DNA from 4 places in the Caloranaerobacter ferrireducens genome. Region 3 is predicted to be linked to each of the others. Evidence: riboswitches for the same ligand, from Rfam matches in the RefSeq annotation. Region 3 holds a riboswitch; each other region holds the start of a gene.

Region 1 (4,225 bases), on a different contig from region 3:
TTTTCAATATCTTTTTCTATTAGCTTTAAAGAGCTTCTCCAAAAATCTACTGACCTTATATCTATACCCATTAATTTTGCCACATCTACAGCGTTATTTTTTCCTGTAGCTGCAAGTAAGTTATCATATTCTTCAACAAATGCTTCTCCTTTCTTTAAATACTCTGCATATAATCCAGTTGCAAATAATAATCCGAAAGCATATGGGAAGTTATAAAAGTTATAAGCAGCTTCATAGTAATGTGGTTTACAAACCCACATATATGGATGCAAGAAACTTCTATCTAAACCATCACCATAAGCTTCTTTTTGAGCATTTAACATAAGTTCTTTTAGCTCTCTTACAGATAAGGCATGATCTTTTCTTTTTTCAAACAAGTTGGATTCAAATAAGAAACGGCTGTAAATATCTACGATAACTTGCCCTGCGTCAGAGATAGATTGTTCTAATATCCAAAATGCTTCTTCTTTAGTGGCTTCTTTTAGTGCAGCATTTTTAACTATAGTTTCACAGAAGATAGAAGCTGTTTCAGCTAATGGCATAGGGTAGTCGCTATTTAATATACTTTCATCCTTTAAACAATCTCCATGGTAGCCGTGACCTAATTCATGAGCAAGTGTTATAACATCGCTGAAACTGCCAGTAAAATTAGATAAAATTCTACTTTGTTTTATAGGATGAAGGTTTGAACAGAACGCTCCACCTCTTTTACCTTCTCTTGGCTCTGCATCTATCCATCTATTTTTGAATGCAGTATCAGCAAATACTGCTAATTTTTCACTGAAGCTTTTAAAATTCTTAACTATATAGTCTTTAGCTTCATCATATGTAAAATTCATATCAATTTCTCCCATAGGAGCAAAGAGTTCATAGAAAGGAAGACCATTATTATAACCTAGAAGTTCAGCTTTTCTTTTATAGTATTTTCTGAAAGCAGGTAAACTTTCTTTCATTGCAGAAAGCATAGCTTCTAGTGTTTCTTTATCCATTCTAGAGTCAATTAATGTCATATCTAATGGAGAACTATATCCTCGCATTTCACATATAGTAAGGACTTCACCTTTTATACCATTAAGACATGCTGCTGAAGATTCTTCTATTTTTTTGTATGCTTTTAATTCAGCTTCATAGGCTGTTTTTCTAATTTTAGGGTCTTTATCGTATGCCATATTTCTTACAATAGGAAGTGGAAGTTGTTTTTCTTCTCCATCAACATTAATATCTACAAGGAGAGTTGAAGTAAGTATATTTTGAAGTTTTGTCCAAGCATTTGAGCCTGTATTAGACATTTTAGCGATTAATATTTCTTCTTCATCGCTAAGTAGATATTTTGCTTTATTATAAATTTCTTTTAGGTAAAATTCATGTTCTTTTAAAGTTTTAGATGATGAGATTATTTCATCAAGATTGTCTATAGAGCTTAGCCATCTTTGAAATTTAACTGATGGTTTTGTTAATTCAGTTATTTTAGTCTGAAGTTTGTCGATAACCATTAAAGCTTTTTCGTTTTTAGCATCAACACTTGAAGTAAGCTCTGCGAATGACATTAGCTTTTCGAAAAGAGTATTTAATTCTATTTGTATGTTTATATATTCTTCTATTTTTTGTATTGCATTGTCTTTAGTATTAAGGTTAAGTTCAGCCCAGTTATTAATTTCTTTAATAATACTATTAAGCTTTTCCATGTCATTGATGAAATTTTCTGATTCAAAAGATGTATATAATTCATCTAAACTCCATCTTAAATCCATAATTATCCCTCCTCAATTTAGAATATTTTAACAGTTTATTCTATCATATATCTTTTAAATTAATATTTCAATATATACTAGGAAATAGTTATTAGATTATAATATTGTAATGATTTTAGAACAAAATCTTCGATTTAAATAAATTGTATAAGGTAGATTTTGCCCACATCCATTACGGAAATTATATTCAAAAATTATCTACAATTTAATAAGGAATATAAATTCCTATGGATTATCAAAAATTTAAAAGTATAAAGAAATCGATGAATAAGAAAGATTATATCAAATTATATAAAATATAAAATACAGCAAAAAAATTGACGAAAAAAGAAGGGATTTGTCTATTAGTGTAGAATATATGAAATTGGCAATTTGTAAACAGGTAAAAAGCACCAATTAAATACTGAATAGTATTATGATAAAGGCAAACCTATCGAAAGGTAGGGGCGCAAAGTCATGGGTCTAAGGGATTTTTGTCCTACGATTGCCAGACTGCCATATTATTTTGATTTATTTGATTTAGGCAGATGGTACCCATGCAGGGTACTTTTTTTATGTAAAAGAGGAAGGAGGTTTAGGGGATGGAGAGAATGAAGTCTGTAATGAACAATAATATTTCTTATGATATCATGAAATGTTTGGTTGCATCGCTAGAAGCTAAAGATATTTATACTGGTGGACATTCAAGTAGAGTTGCATCGATGACTTTTGATCTTTGTAAAAAATTAGACTTACCTACATATCAAATCAGCATAATTTATATAGCAGCTCAATTGCATGATATAGGCAAGATAGGTATTCCTGATTACATATTAAATAAAAAGGATTCTTTGACAAAAGATGAATGGGACAAGATAAAATCTCATCCAGAAATAGGGTATTCAATATTAATAAGATCAAATAAATTGAAAAAGATAGCTAAATTAGTACTTCATCATCATGAAAGGTGGGATGGAAAAGGATATCCACATGGTTTAAAGGAGAAACAGATTCCATTAGGTTCTAGAATAATAGCTATTTGTGATACTATTGATGCAATGACATCAAATAGGTCATATAGAAATAGATTTACATTTAAGGAAAGCTATGATGAGATTATCAGGAATAGAGGTACTCAATTTGATCCATTTTTAGTTGAGAGTATAGGTGATTTGTGGGCTAAATGGGAGAAATATTTAATGGGAAATAGTATGTGATATAAAAAAACAAAAGTTTCTTCTTACTTAGGTAAGAAAGGAGAAATTATTATGAATTTCCTTAATCAGAGCCATAAAAACAGATTTAATACAATCATCAGTAAAGATGGTACAGATTTAAATGACTTAAACCGGAAATCTTTGTTCTATATAATATCTGGCAATGATGAACTGTTTAATAATAGGTACTACATATATGATTTGGATAAAAGATGGATAGCACCAGACAATTTGGAACAAGTAAATTTTATCGAAACCTCTTTAGCATTGATAGAGTTAGCATACAATTTATACAATAATTTTTCAAGTGGTAGTATAAGCAATATTTTTAAAGGTTTAGATAAGGATAATTTCAAACTGGCGATTAAAGGGTTAAAAATTAGATTTAATATGGATTTAGAATAAAAGAATTATATAAAGGAGGGAAGTAGCAGTAATTGCTACGAGAGTATGAGATTATACAAAGTAGATGAAAAGATAATAAACAAAAGAATAGCTGTACCGATTAAATCACAAGATGGAAGAAAATTAATTAGTGAAGGAACACAAATTTCTGAGCGACTGCTAAAAAGGTTGAAGGATTTTGGGCTTAATGCAGTATATATAGAGGACGATAATTCAGATGTAAAATTAGAAGAGACAATTAGTGAAGATAAAAGGATAGAAATAATAAAAAAATTGAATTGTATTTATCAAGACATATCTAAAAATATATTTAATGAATCTGAGCTGAATTCTTTAGTAAAAAATGAAATTCTAAATGAAATAGGCAGTAAACAAGTAAGTATACCCATAGATAAGATAACAAATGAAAATAGTATCGCAGAACATTCGTTAAATGTTTGCTTATTATCTATTGCAACAGGTAAAAAATATGGTCTTAATATGGAAAAAGTAGAGATATTAGCAAAAGCAGCTTTATTACATGATATAGGAAAAATTATTAAAAACAATAAAAACAATTTGAGACATGAACAAATTGGTTTTGAATTTTTGAAATCAAAATTTACTTCTGTACTGTTATATACAACCGTTAGATATCATCACGAAACTATAGATGGGAATGGACCTCAAAAGCAGCCTAAGGCGAGGCAGCATGATTTAGTTAAAATATTAAGTCTTGCTAATCATTATGAAAATTTAATAAGAAAAGAACATTTAATGCCTCATGAATGTTTTGAAAAAGTGCAAGCTTTAGTTAATGTTAAATATGATAATGAAGTATTTGAAGCCTTTAGAAAATCAATACACATTTATCCAGTTGGCTTGCCTGTTAAA
Region 2 (4,225 bases), on a different contig from region 3:
CTTTTCTCATATTTTTAAAAGTGCTTGAGCTTTTGCCACTATAACAGCAAAATAACGCTATATACTTGTCTTTTAGTTTAATGGTATCAAAAAATGTATTAAAAGCTGGAGCATAAGTACCAGCCCATACAGGTGTGCCTATAAAAATCACGTCATAATTATCAGGATTTTTATCAAGAGGAAATAATTTAGGCTTTTCTTTTAAAACAACCTGTTTCCCACCCAAAAAATATCTCATAAGCCCATGAGTACTAATTTCTTTTTCAGTCTTTAATTTTAAAATATCTGCATTAATCACATCTGCAATATTTTCAGCTATAAATTCTGTATTTCCTTCTAGAGAATAATAAATCACTAGCTTTTTTAATTGTCTATCATCCATTTTATACACCTCTCTATAAATATTCGTAAAATTTACTATTTAAGTTATTATAAATCTTTCTATACATTCAAAACATTTCCTTCTTTAAAAAATAAAATTTGTCAACAAGCTAAAATGAGTTGAGGGGCTTTAAATTAGCCCCTCAACTCATTAGTTTACTTTAAACTCATTAACTATTTCTTGTAATTTATCCGCTAAAACTTTTAAATCTTGTGAGTGTGAAGAAATGGTTTCCATAGAAGCTAACTGTTCTTCCGTAGCTGCAGAAACCTCTTCAGTTGCAGCTGATGTTTGCTGTGCAGCAGCTGAAATATTTGATATAATATCTACTATTTCGTTTTTCTTTTTAGCCATATCATAGTTATATTCTTTTATTTCTGAAACCTTGTCTACTAAAGACCTTATAGAAACTAATATTTTATTAAATATTTTTTCAGTTTCTGCTACTGCTATATCTTGCTGTTCAACAATATTTTTTGCATTTGCCATTGCATCTACAGCAACCTTAGATTGATTTTGTATACCTTCTATTAAAGCCTTTATTTCTTCTGCGGCCTTTGATGACTGCTCAGCTAATTTTCTTATTTCCTCAGCTACAACTGCAAAGCCTTTGCCCTGTTCTCCTGCTCTTGCCGCTTCTATAGCTGCATTTAAAGCAAGAAGATTTGTCTGCTCTGCTATTTGTGATATTGTATCAGTAATTACTCCAATTTCTTCTGAACTCTTATCTACTTTTTGAACTATCTCATTTACTCTCATCGCTGCTTCATTATTCTCTCTTGTTTTTTCTATTAAAACTTTGACTTGCTCTAGCCCATCATTGCTAAGTTCACTTGTTTCTTTTGAAATATTATTCATTTCTTCTGTTGTATTTAATACCTTATCAATTCTATCTGCTAATTCACTAACACTCATAGAACCTTTTTCAGTATCTGTAGCCTGATCTACGGTACTTTTTGCGACTTCTTCTATTGTCTTAGCTATTTCATCCGATGCTATTGTTGCCTGCTGAGTTGTTGCAGCCAATGACTCTGATGCTTCATAAACAGTATTTGAAGAATCCTTAACAGCTTTAATTAAATTACTTATATTATCAATCATAAAATTAAAACTATCTGCCATCTGACCAAACTCATCTTTAGCCTTCAATTCTGCTTTCGCTGTTAAATCTCCTGTCGAAGCCTTTTCAATAGCCTCCTTAATTTTATTTAGCTTTTTAGCAATGCTGCCTGATACAATAAATGAGATAATAATAGCTAGTATTAATCCTATCAATATACCATAAATTACAAAATACTTAATAATATTTGTATCTTCTAATAGTTCACTTTCTTTCATGCTAGCCATCAGCTTCCAACCTGTTTTCGTATTTGTTGTAAAGCTTAAGAACTTATTCTCCCCTTTATAAACATATTTGGAAAATCCTTTATTATTTGTTTTCGCAGTTGGCCAAAATTCTAACTTAGGAATTATATCGCTGTTACCTATTAGTTTTGGATCAGGATGCGCTATAACAGTACCTTTTCCATCTGTAACAAAAACATAACCTTTTCTACCAACAGTTATATTTGATAGCTTTTCTGATAAAATTTTGAGGTTCATATCTATACCAATAACTCCTATTACTTTACCATTATTTATAACTGCTTTAGATACTGTTATAGTTACCTCACCTGTAGCTGCATCAGCATAAGGGTTTGACCAAACTGATTTACCTTTATTTTCTAAAGCTGTCTTATACCACGGTCTAATTTTAGGGTTGTAATTTTCGGATAAATCTGCACTTGGATATATATACATATCCCCATTTTCAGTTCCAAAATATGTGTATATTATACCAGAATTATTTTCCTTAACATTTTTTAATAGCTCTATAATTAACTTTTCATTATTTAAACTCCCTTCTTGATTAAAAATAAAATTTTTATTATGGACGTTTTTAAAACTCTCATTATCAGCTAATATTGAAACTAATTTTTCCATCCTTATTAAATGTTCATTTAAATATTCATTGACTTCATCTATATTTTGTTGTGTAGTAATCCTTAATTTTTGGTCTAATACTTGGAAAGCCTTGTGATGAGTAAAGTAACCCAATAGACTTAATGGTAATACAATTGCTGCCATAAAAATTGATAATAATTTAACTCTTACACTACTAAAAATACTTCCTACTTTCAATATAATTCTCCTTTCATTTTTATTTTTCAAAAAAAAACACCCATATCTACAAGGGATCTCTGCCTTTGATATATTTTAAACTTATATCGGCAGCCTGGCAATCATAGAATATATATCCCTTAGACCCATGGCTTTGCGCCCCTACCTTTCGATAGTTTTACCTTTATCAATATATTAAATCGTCAATAAGACTAAAGCCCAAAAACACTGCCTAACAATAATTCGACATATTTTTTCAAATCCCTTCTTGTTTTGATGTTTTTTAATATTTAGACTCAGAAACAAAGAGCCAAAGAATTGCCATCTCTGGCCCTTTATAATTCTCTAATTCAATTACATCTCTTGTAGGTTTTGTTTCTCTTCTTCTGAAAGAGCTTCTTTAAAGTTTAGTATTATAATAATCTCATCATCAACCTTTCCAATACCTGTAATAAACTGTCTATTCCCATTTAGTATCAATTCTGGTGGACTTTCAACATCATCATCATTTATAGTCAATACTTGAGATGCATCATCTACAACGAAACCAACTAATTTCTCATTTATGTTTGTTATAATAATTCTGCTGTTTTTTTCTATTTTAGTAATATCTAAATTAAATCTCTTTTTTAAATTAATAATTGGTACAACATCACCACGTAAATTTATAACTCCATCAACGAAACCAGAAGCATTAGGTACTTTAATCCCCTCTTTATAATCAGTGATTTCTTTAACGTTAGAAATTTCTATGCCGTATTCCTCTTGATTTAATTTAAATATTACATATTGTTTCTCAGCCATATTTTTATCTTCCTTTCACTAAAATTTACAAAGTAAATTCTTCAACAGAAGATCTCATTCTAGCAACCATATAAGTCAACACACTAGTTTTAGCTGTAATCTCTTCCATATTAGCTGTTACTTCCTCTGTTGATGAAGATACTTCTTGTGTTCCTGCTGTAGTCTGTTGAGCAACTGAAGCAACAATATGCGTACTTTCAACTATTTCATCACTATTTGATGCTACTTGTTCTAAACCATCAGCTATTTCTTCTATTTGCTGACTAATCAAATCAATTCCTTTAATAATATTCTGCAATTCTTTTTCTCCTATTCTTGAACGTTCCTGAGCTAAATTCACTTCATTCTTAATATGTTCAATCAATGTAGTCGTTTCGTCAATATTAGTTTGAACAACCTCAATAATATGTGTAATCTCCTCTGTAGCCTTTTGAGTATTTTCGGCTAGTTTTCTTACTTCTTCTGCAACCACAGTGAAACCTTTACCAGCTTCACCTGCTCTTGCTGCTTCTATAGCAGCATTAAGTGCTAACATATTTGTTTGACTTGAAATATTAGAAATAACTTCTACTATCTTATTAATTTTATCTGCATTTTCTTTTAAACTTAAAATACTTTCTACGCTTTTATCAATTGTAGTTTTTAATATTTGAATTCCTTCAATAACATCTATTATCTCTTTACTTCCTCTTTTAGCATCTGCATCTGATTTCTGTGCTAATTCAGTAATTCTTTGACTATTATCTGCCAAATCTTTAATTCTTTCTACTATTTTCCCAATATTAGTTGATGTATTCTCCAATTGAACAGTTTGATTTTCAGCTCCAGTTGCAATTTCTGTAATAGATGCAGCTACTTCTTCCATTGCTGAAGCTGTTT
Region 3 (4,225 bases):
AAAGGAAGGTCTTATAAAAAAGGGTAATGTACTTTCTGTTGCACAAATAGGCGGTATAATGGGAGCTAAAAGGACAAGTGATTTAATTCCAATGTGTCACAACATATTTATAACAGGAGCTAATATAAGATTTAAAATATTAGAAGATGCTATTGAAATTGAATCAGAAGTTAAAACTGTTGGGAAAACTGGTGTAGAAATGGAAGCTCTTATGGCAGTATCTATGGCAGCGCTTACTATATATGATATGTGTAAGGCTGTAGATAAGGATATGGTAATTAGCGACATTATGCTTGTAAAGAAAACTGGTGGTAAGTCTGGGGATTATAGTAGGTATTAAAATCGAGGAGTGATTGTTATGAAAAGCATAGGAAAAGTAGTGGCTATAAATATAAGTGAGAAGAAAGGGGTAATAAAAACACCTATAACTGAAGGCATATTTAAAGAAAATTTTGGTTTAGTGGGTGATGCTCATGCAGGAAAATGGCACAGACAAGTTAGTTTACTTGGAATAGAGAGTATTGAAAAGATGAAAAAATTAGGAGTAAAAGGGTTGTGTAGCGGAAAGTTTGCTGAAAATATTACTACTGAAGGAATAAAGCTTTATGAATTACCTGTAGGGACTAAATTAAAAATTGGGGAAACGATACAAGAAGTAACTCAAATTGGTAAAGAATGTCATTCTGGTTGTGCTATAGCAAAAGAAGTTGGACAATGTGTAATGCCTAAAGAAGGTATATTTACAAAAGTTTTAAAAGGTGGCAAGATAAAAGTAGGTGATGTTATTGAAGTATTGTATTAAGGTCCGACCATTAAATCAACTAAAAAATATAATTGATTATTAGAAAAATATTTAGTATAATGAACTTGTTACATTGTTAAAAAATAAACAAACGGGGATGTTATGCAAATTTCAGAAAAAATACTTGATGCTAATAAAAAATATGTTAAAGTAAGAAGAGAAAGAAGAGATGATAAACCAATAAGTTCTCATGCACAAAAAGAAATACTTATTTTTACATGCATGGACACAAGATTAGTTGGATTAGTTGAAGAAGCCATGGGCTTTAAAAGAGGAGAAGTAAAGGTTTTAAAAAATGCTGGCAACAGTATTAGAGACAATTGTGATGATGTCATAAGAAGTATATCTTTAGGAACGATTATGATGGGTTTAAAGGAAGTTTTTGTAGTAGGGCATAAAGATTGTGGTATGGCAAAACAGAGCTTAGAGGATATAAGAAATAAGATGTTAGAAAGAGGAGTTCCTAAAGAAGCTATAGATTCAATAGACTTAGCTAATTGGACAGGCATTATAAAAGATGAAAAGGAAAATGTAATTCAAGTAGTAAAAAAAATAAAAAATTCACCATTTGTACCTAAGGATGTTAAAGTTCATGGTTTTCTAATTGACCCGAATAGTGGGGAATTAGAAGTTATAATAAATGATAATGAATAGAAAGGAGTAATAAAATGCAAAAGAGAATGTTGACACCACCAGAAATAACTCAAGCTACTATTAACGCTGGTATAAAAAAGGCTAATCTATCAACTTTGCAAATGATTTTATTAGGAATTTTTGCAGGTATTTTTATAGGCTTTGGTGCACAAGCTGATATTACTGTTATGCAAACATTAAAAAATATTGATGTTGGACTTATGAAATTTATGGGTGCTGCAGTATTCCCTGTAGGACTTATGTTAGTTGTAATGGCAGGGGCAGAATTGTTTACAGGAAACAACCTTATGACATTAGCTTTAATGGATAAAAAAATTAATGCAAACCAAATGTTAAAAAACTGGTTCTTTGTTTATTTAGGGAACTTTATCGGATCAATATTATTAGCTATAGTTGTAGTTAAAGCTGGTTTTTATAAAGTAGATGCTCCAGCTACTCAATTAGCTATAAAAATTGCTACTGGAAAAGTTGGTTTAACATTTAGTCAAGCCTTCTTTAGAGCAATACTATGTAATGTTGTTGTAGTTCTTGCAGTATGGCTTGCAACAGGAGCACAAGATGTAATTTCTAAAATATTTGCTTGTTGGTTCCCAATTATGATGTTTGTTTTATCAGGTTATGAGCATAGTGTAGCTAATATGTATTTTATTTCTTTAGGTAAATTTTTAGGAGCTGAAGTTACTTGGGGACAAATTTGGATGAAGAACTTAATTCCTGTTACTATAGGTAATATAGTGGGAGGAGCTATTATAGTTCCTGTTGTATATTATTTAGTTTATGTAATACCTGCTAGAGAAAAAGAAACTAAATAAGGCTTAATATATAGTTAAAATGAAGGATGCAGTTTTGCATCCTTTTTTGTTTGAATTTTGATAAAAATTTTTTTGTTTTAGGCTAAATAAATTGTTAAATTATGTCGATAAATATATTGCAAGGCATTAAAATTAAATATTTTGGCAAACTAACCGAAAGGTTAGGACGCAAAGCTATGGGCCTAAGGGACTAATATCCTATGGTTGCCAGGCTGCCCATGAAATGTTTTCATGGTTAAGTAAGACGATATTCTTATGGTTAGTTTGCCTAGTACATTTGTACTAGGTTTTTTATTTTTATCTTATTAGGGGGTGGAAAACTTGAGAAATATGCTTAAGTATGCATCTAAAAAAACAACTTCAGTATTGATGATTTTAGCACTGTTATTTAATTTGTTTTCTTTTAATTTAGATATAGCATACGGTGTAGAAGTAAATGAACCAGAATTTATTATTAACAACGTAGATGCACAATATATGGGCTTTGGAGACGATTTACATATTCAACTGCTAAATACTGAATACAATGGTGAAGGTTCTAATGAGACGGTAGTTACAGTTGTTTATGGTAAATCTACTCCTTTAGATGAATTTGAACAACCTATTGAAGAACTAGCTACAGAATTTAAAGTTGAATTCAAAAGCGTAATAGAAAATGTATATGGAGAAGATGTTTATACACCAGACTTTGAATTTTTTGGACACTTCGTTGATTTTAGAAATAGTGAAGAATATTCTAGACTTGATGAAGATTTTAGTAACAAGTCAGAAAATGCAAAAACTGCAATACCCGTATATGCAGCAAAGAAAAATGAAATAGAACTTAACTATCTAAATAAAAGTATAAAATTCTATTGGATACCAGAACCACCGAAATTCAGCATAGCAGAAGATGAGTATTATGATAATGATATTATAGAAGTTGAATTGTTTAATATTGTTGATTCAGAGCAAATAGCGATTCAGGGTAGTTCGGTAATAGTAGATGAAAACAATAATGAGATTGGACAACCTATAGATTTTAAAGTGGTTTTCCATGAAGAATATGATCCAGAGTATAGATTCTATAAACTATATGGTCATTTTTCTGATAAGAATAATACTGATGAATATATTGAAATAGGTGAAACATTAGAAGGAAAAACTGACAATGAATTAACAGCGATTCCTGTAGATAAGAGAGAGAGAAATAAAATAACTTTAAAATATGGTGAAAATACTGAAGTTGTATTTTATTGGCAATCAACTGACTATTGGATAAACGCACATAAATTAACTTACGATATTCAAGAAAATCCGATTGTTGATGTTGCAGTAGAAAATTTTACAGGTTACAAAGATAAATTGTATATTGAATTACTGACTAAAGATACAGAAACACCTACAACTATTGCAAAATTAGGATATAGAGAAACTATTGCAAATGAAGATCCGAATAGCAATGAAGAAATAATTAGATTTTCTTATGAGGCTGAAAATAGTGAATTATTTATTGATTTTAGTGATAAAGAAATAAACAATCAAGAAATTTTAGTTAAACTTGTATATGATAAGAATGATGACGGAATACCAGAAAAATCTGAACAGCTTTGGGAAGCAAGAATAGATAATAGTCCTCCAAATCCTAATACATGGTTTAGTGGAGAAGAAATAATAAATGATGTTAAGTATTATACAGTAAAAGTAAATTTTGATGATATGGTTAAGGGAAGTTCTATATCAGAGTACAACTTTGAGCTTAAAAAAGATGATATATCAACTGGAATATATCCAGATATGATTGAATTGTTTGGTGATGAGAATACTGACTCTTATTATGAAGTTAAGTTATATTTTATGGAAAGTAATTTTATTGGAAACTTGCTTGTAGTAAGAAATATTGAAGATAAAGTAGGACATATTTTAGATGAAAAAGTTACTGAATTTCATATGGATATTCATATTAAAGGAAATGTAA
Region 4 (4,225 bases), on a different contig from region 3:
TCTATTATTAATTTTGACTTATCTCCAAGCTCTTTTATTATGCTAAATAAATTTTCTACAGTACTTTGTACTTCATAAAATTTAGCAAAAGTTTCCTGTATTGTAATTTCTCCTTTTTCTGACACATCTCTAGACTTTATAGAAGAATTATTAGCTGCATTTACTATATGTTCAATCTCTTCTATATAGTTTTCTATATCATCCAGTTTGCTTATTGAATTACCAATATTCTCTGCATACTCATTATTATATTCGACTACTTTTTCTATAGCATTTGATATCTCATGTACTTTTTCATCATTAATATCCATAAATTCTCTCAATTTCTTAGTTAATTCTGAAGTCTTAATTGAAACAGCAATTATTTTTTCAAACATATCTCTATAATTTAAACTCAAATTATTTATAGCTTTTATAGTTCTACCGACTTCATCATCACCAAATACTGGTATTCTTAATTTATAATTACCTTCTGTTATTTGGTTCAAATAATTTACAATATCCTTATGGCAAGATATAAGCGAAGTATCTACCACTATATATACTGGTAATAGTAATGTAATAAAATTAACAACTGATATTATAAATACATTAGAAATTTTAAGTAAAAATATTAGTGCAAAATTAGCTAAAAGACCTAATAGCATAGTAAATGCCAAAGTAATTCTAGCTGATTTCTTAGATATTAATTTGAAAAGTATTTTCTTAAAAACATTAATATCACTCATTTGTCCACCTTCCTCTTCTGTTGTTTATTAATAAAAATTATTAATAAAAAATTGACAGCAGTTAATATTAATTCGACGACTGTTTATAGAAATCCTCTAATTGACACAAAAATAAGTAGCAAGACAATATATCGTTATCTTGCTACTTTATGTGAATTAGTACTATATTATAACTCTAGATAATCATATGCATAAACACACTACATTTTTATTAATTAGAATGTGCCAATGAGTAAATTATTGATTTTCTAGTTTCTATTTGTTTTTTGAATAATTGCCTGAAAATATTATCTCTTACTGAATCTGATATATTAATAAAGTTAAAATCGTAATAATTTTTAATACCTACATGATATGATCTGCTTATTTTACCAGTAACCACTACATTACAGTCTTCTTCAAATTGAATGACTACTTTCAATATTTTATCCATTCCTTCTTTATCTATTTTTAAATCATTAATATAGAATGACATAAAGTTTCCACCGACTCTAGTTATATTTATTTTGTAAACTTTCTTCTTATTGTCTATTAAAAATCCCTCTAAATCCCATAGCATACTAAACGAATCTCCAATATGCTTTGCTTCAATTTCTGAAATATAAAGCTCATTTTTATAATATTTATCAATTTTTATATCATATTCACTCACATTCTGGTTTTTTTCTAAATATAATCTAATGTCTGTAATCTTTGATTTTTCTATATCCCTATTAAAGTCAAATGTTTCAGTCATAAATACATATTTATCTTCGTTTTTAACTAATGTTCCTTCAATAAAGTATTCTTTTCCTGATGTTGTAATTAACAATGTTCCCCATATAATAGGTTCCGATAATATTTCCTCATTTATAGCTTTAGATTTCATCAATATTTTAATCATAATCTCTGCAATATTAGGGTCAAATTGTTTACCTTTATTTCTGATAAGCTCATTTATAACAGTATTTATCGATTTAGCTTTTTTATATGTTCTGTTTGACATCATGGCATCTACTGTATCTGCAACACTTATTATCCTGCTTTCCAAAGGTATTTCTTCTCCCTTTAATCCATCTGGATATCCTTTACCGTCATATCTTTCATGATGATGCTTTGCAAAAATCGCTATCTTGTCAAAATTTTCTGTGAATTGTAGCATGTTTTTTATAATACTATAACTGTACACAGAATGTTTCTTCACTTTTTTATATTCCTCATCAGTTAATTTTGTTGGTTTATTTAATATGTCTGCACTTATATAAATTTTACCCAAATCATGTAACACCGCCGATAAATATAATGTTTCTAATCGTTTTTCATCAAATCCTAATTCTTTTCCTATAGCTAATGACCATTGTGCCACATTGTATGGATGAGTTATCATATAAGGTTCTCTTTCCCTTATTATTTGAGACATCATATATATTACATTTAGCATTCTTTTTTTCCTAGATATTTTGATATATTCTAATTGATATAGATTTTGTATAATTGATAATTCTCTAGATATATCTTTATCTAAAAATGTACTACCATCAACTACTTTAGTTTTATCGGTACATCCTAAATATAAACAACCTGTTACTTCTCTATTCTTTCCGTTTCCAGAAAATAGCGGTATATAAATTTCATTTTCCATTTCTTCAATTAAAGGTAAGTACTCAGCTTTATCATCTTTATTTTTACTTAAAAATATAATTTGCTTAGTCTTTATTAATAAACCGAAAACGCAATTTGAAAAATGCTTTATTAAACGCTTAGAATTCTTATAACTTACATTGTAATCTATACCTTCTCTAATAAAAATTCTTTGAAATGTAGCATATGTATTACTTTCATCAAATGTAATCAATTTTGCTACATCGTAACCTAATAGATTAGCAATTCTCCTAATCCCTCCATGCAAATATTCTTCTGTCGAGAGCTGATTATCAAATTTAATCAAGCTTATCATCTAATCAACTCCTCTCTTTTAATAAAAAATAAAACACCTACCGATAAAGGTAACCCTGGTAGGTATATTCTATAAATTTGCAACCTGGCAACCATAGTAAATGCTACCTTAGGCCCATAGCTTTGCGCCCCTACCTTTCGATAGGTTTGCCTTTATCTATATAACAAGCTCTCTCTTTTTTCTCTTCTTTTTATTAGAATTTATATATTTTTTACCCATTTTTATAACTTATAAACATATTTTATCTGTGCCTAAAATTCTCTTAACTCTGGTATAAAGAACATCCATATCCCTAGTAATGAAACTATAATTCCAGAAAATATAAATATAGTTGAAGAAGCTAATTTATCTGAAATATATCCAAGTACAGCTAATCCTAATGGTACTATCCCTTGAGTTAATGTATTCAATATTCCAAAAAATCTACCTCTAAATTCATCAGGCACTATTTTTTGAAATGTTGTATTAATAGGGACATTAACCAAAGCGCTAACAACACCTAGTACTAAAATTAAAAATAAAAATATTACATAAACTCCAAAAGATGAAATCAATGAAAACTTAAAAAATATCAATGGAATACCGAACAGTATTATAATCAAACCATCTGCTATAATACCATTTATCATGAACATATAATATTTTTCTCTAGATGGCAATATTGATAACATAAACATCCCTATTATTGCTCCAATTGGAAATGCAGAACTTAAAATACCATTTTCCTTAGCTGTTAGATTTAATGTGAACTTTATTGTTTTAGGAAATACTATTTGAAAAATTGGATTAAATAGAAAATTAATTACTAATGCAAAGCCTAATAGTACAACTATAGCTTTCTGTCTCTTTAAAAATACTACTCCTTCTTTGAAATCTTTCCAAAAGCTCCATTCATTTTTATTAGTATTATCTATATCTCTTTTAATAGGTGGAATATTTATAAATGTTTCAGATATTCCAGATATAATAAATGAAATTCCATTTAAAATAAATATTCCTAAGATACCTATCCAATAGTATAGAAATCCCGATATAGCTACTCCTACAATCCAAGATAACTGTAAACTCATACCATCTAATGAATTAGCCCTATTTAAATCTTTTTCTTCAACTATATTAGGAATTGTTGCACTTACTGCCGGATTAAAAAAAGTTGCAAAAAAAGCACTTATTGCTGTTATTCCAAATAAGATCCATAGTTTTAACATATCAAAATAAGATAATAAAGCTAATAATAAAATAAGACCTCCACGGATAAAATCTGTTCCTACTATAATTTTTTTCCTATCTATTTTATCAACAAACACACCTGAAATAGGTCCAAAAATTATAGAAGGTATCAATGAACACATTCCAAATATACCCATAAAAACCCCTGCACTTTTCTCACCAACTAGACTCATAATATACCAAGCAACAGCTGCATTATGCAGAGAATTTCCAACATTAGAAACTATTTTACCAATTATAAGCAGCATAAAATCCCTATTTCTAAGTATATTAGGTTTGTTTCTTAGCACTCTTTCCATATTACCCCCCCCAAGTTTTAAATCTTTATTTA

Evidence for each region. Region 3 has a riboswitch for cyclic di-GMP ahead of BFN48_RS10750 (hypothetical protein). Riboswitches for the same ligand answer to the same signal wherever they lie in the genome.
Region 1: linked by a shared signal. The riboswitch ahead of BFN48_RS05080 (HD-GYP domain-containing protein) and the one ahead of BFN48_RS10750 (hypothetical protein) in region 3 are both predicted to bind cyclic di-GMP.
Region 2: linked by a shared signal. The riboswitch ahead of BFN48_RS05105 (methyl-accepting chemotaxis protein) and the one ahead of BFN48_RS10750 (hypothetical protein) in region 3 are both predicted to bind cyclic di-GMP.
Region 4: linked by a shared signal. The riboswitch ahead of BFN48_RS05175 (HD-GYP domain-containing protein) and the one ahead of BFN48_RS10750 (hypothetical protein) in region 3 are both predicted to bind cyclic di-GMP.

Annotation. Positions count from the first base shown of each region.
Region 1 covers NZ_MDJR01000002.1:82,246-86,470, forward strand. Annotated here, with positions in the region: gene BFN48_RS05075 (M3 family oligoendopeptidase) at 1-1,751, opposite strand, end outside; cyclic di-GMP riboswitch class I at 2,165-2,251, shown strand; gene BFN48_RS05080 (HD-GYP domain-containing protein) at 2,333-2,947, shown strand; gene BFN48_RS05085 (DUF6075 family protein) at 2,999-3,352, shown strand; gene BFN48_RS05090 (HD-GYP domain-containing protein) at 3,398-4,225, shown strand, end outside.
Region 2 covers NZ_MDJR01000002.1:87,084-91,308, reverse strand. Annotated here, with positions in the region: gene BFN48_RS05110 (flavodoxin family protein) at 1-382, opposite strand, end outside; gene BFN48_RS05105 (methyl-accepting chemotaxis protein) at 533-2,593, opposite strand; cyclic di-GMP riboswitch class I at 2,649-2,735, opposite strand; gene BFN48_RS05100 (chemotaxis protein CheW) at 2,897-3,346, opposite strand; gene BFN48_RS05095 (methyl-accepting chemotaxis protein) at 3,372-4,225, opposite strand, start outside.
Region 3 covers NZ_MDJR01000008.1:35,605-39,829, reverse strand. Annotated here, with positions in the region: gene moaC (cyclic pyranopterin monophosphate synthase MoaC) at 1-340, shown strand, start outside; gene BFN48_RS10765 (MOSC domain-containing protein) at 359-802, shown strand; gene BFN48_RS10760 (beta-class carbonic anhydrase) at 905-1,456, shown strand; gene BFN48_RS10755 (formate/nitrite transporter family protein) at 1,471-2,268, shown strand; cyclic di-GMP riboswitch class I at 2,402-2,488, shown strand; gene BFN48_RS10750 (hypothetical protein) at 2,590-4,225, shown strand, end outside.
Region 4 covers NZ_MDJR01000002.1:105,076-109,300, reverse strand. Annotated here, with positions in the region: gene BFN48_RS05180 (methyl-accepting chemotaxis protein) at 1-728, opposite strand, end outside; gene BFN48_RS05175 (HD-GYP domain-containing protein) at 940-2,664, opposite strand; cyclic di-GMP riboswitch class I at 2,740-2,825, opposite strand; gene BFN48_RS05170 (MFS transporter) at 2,916-4,193, opposite strand.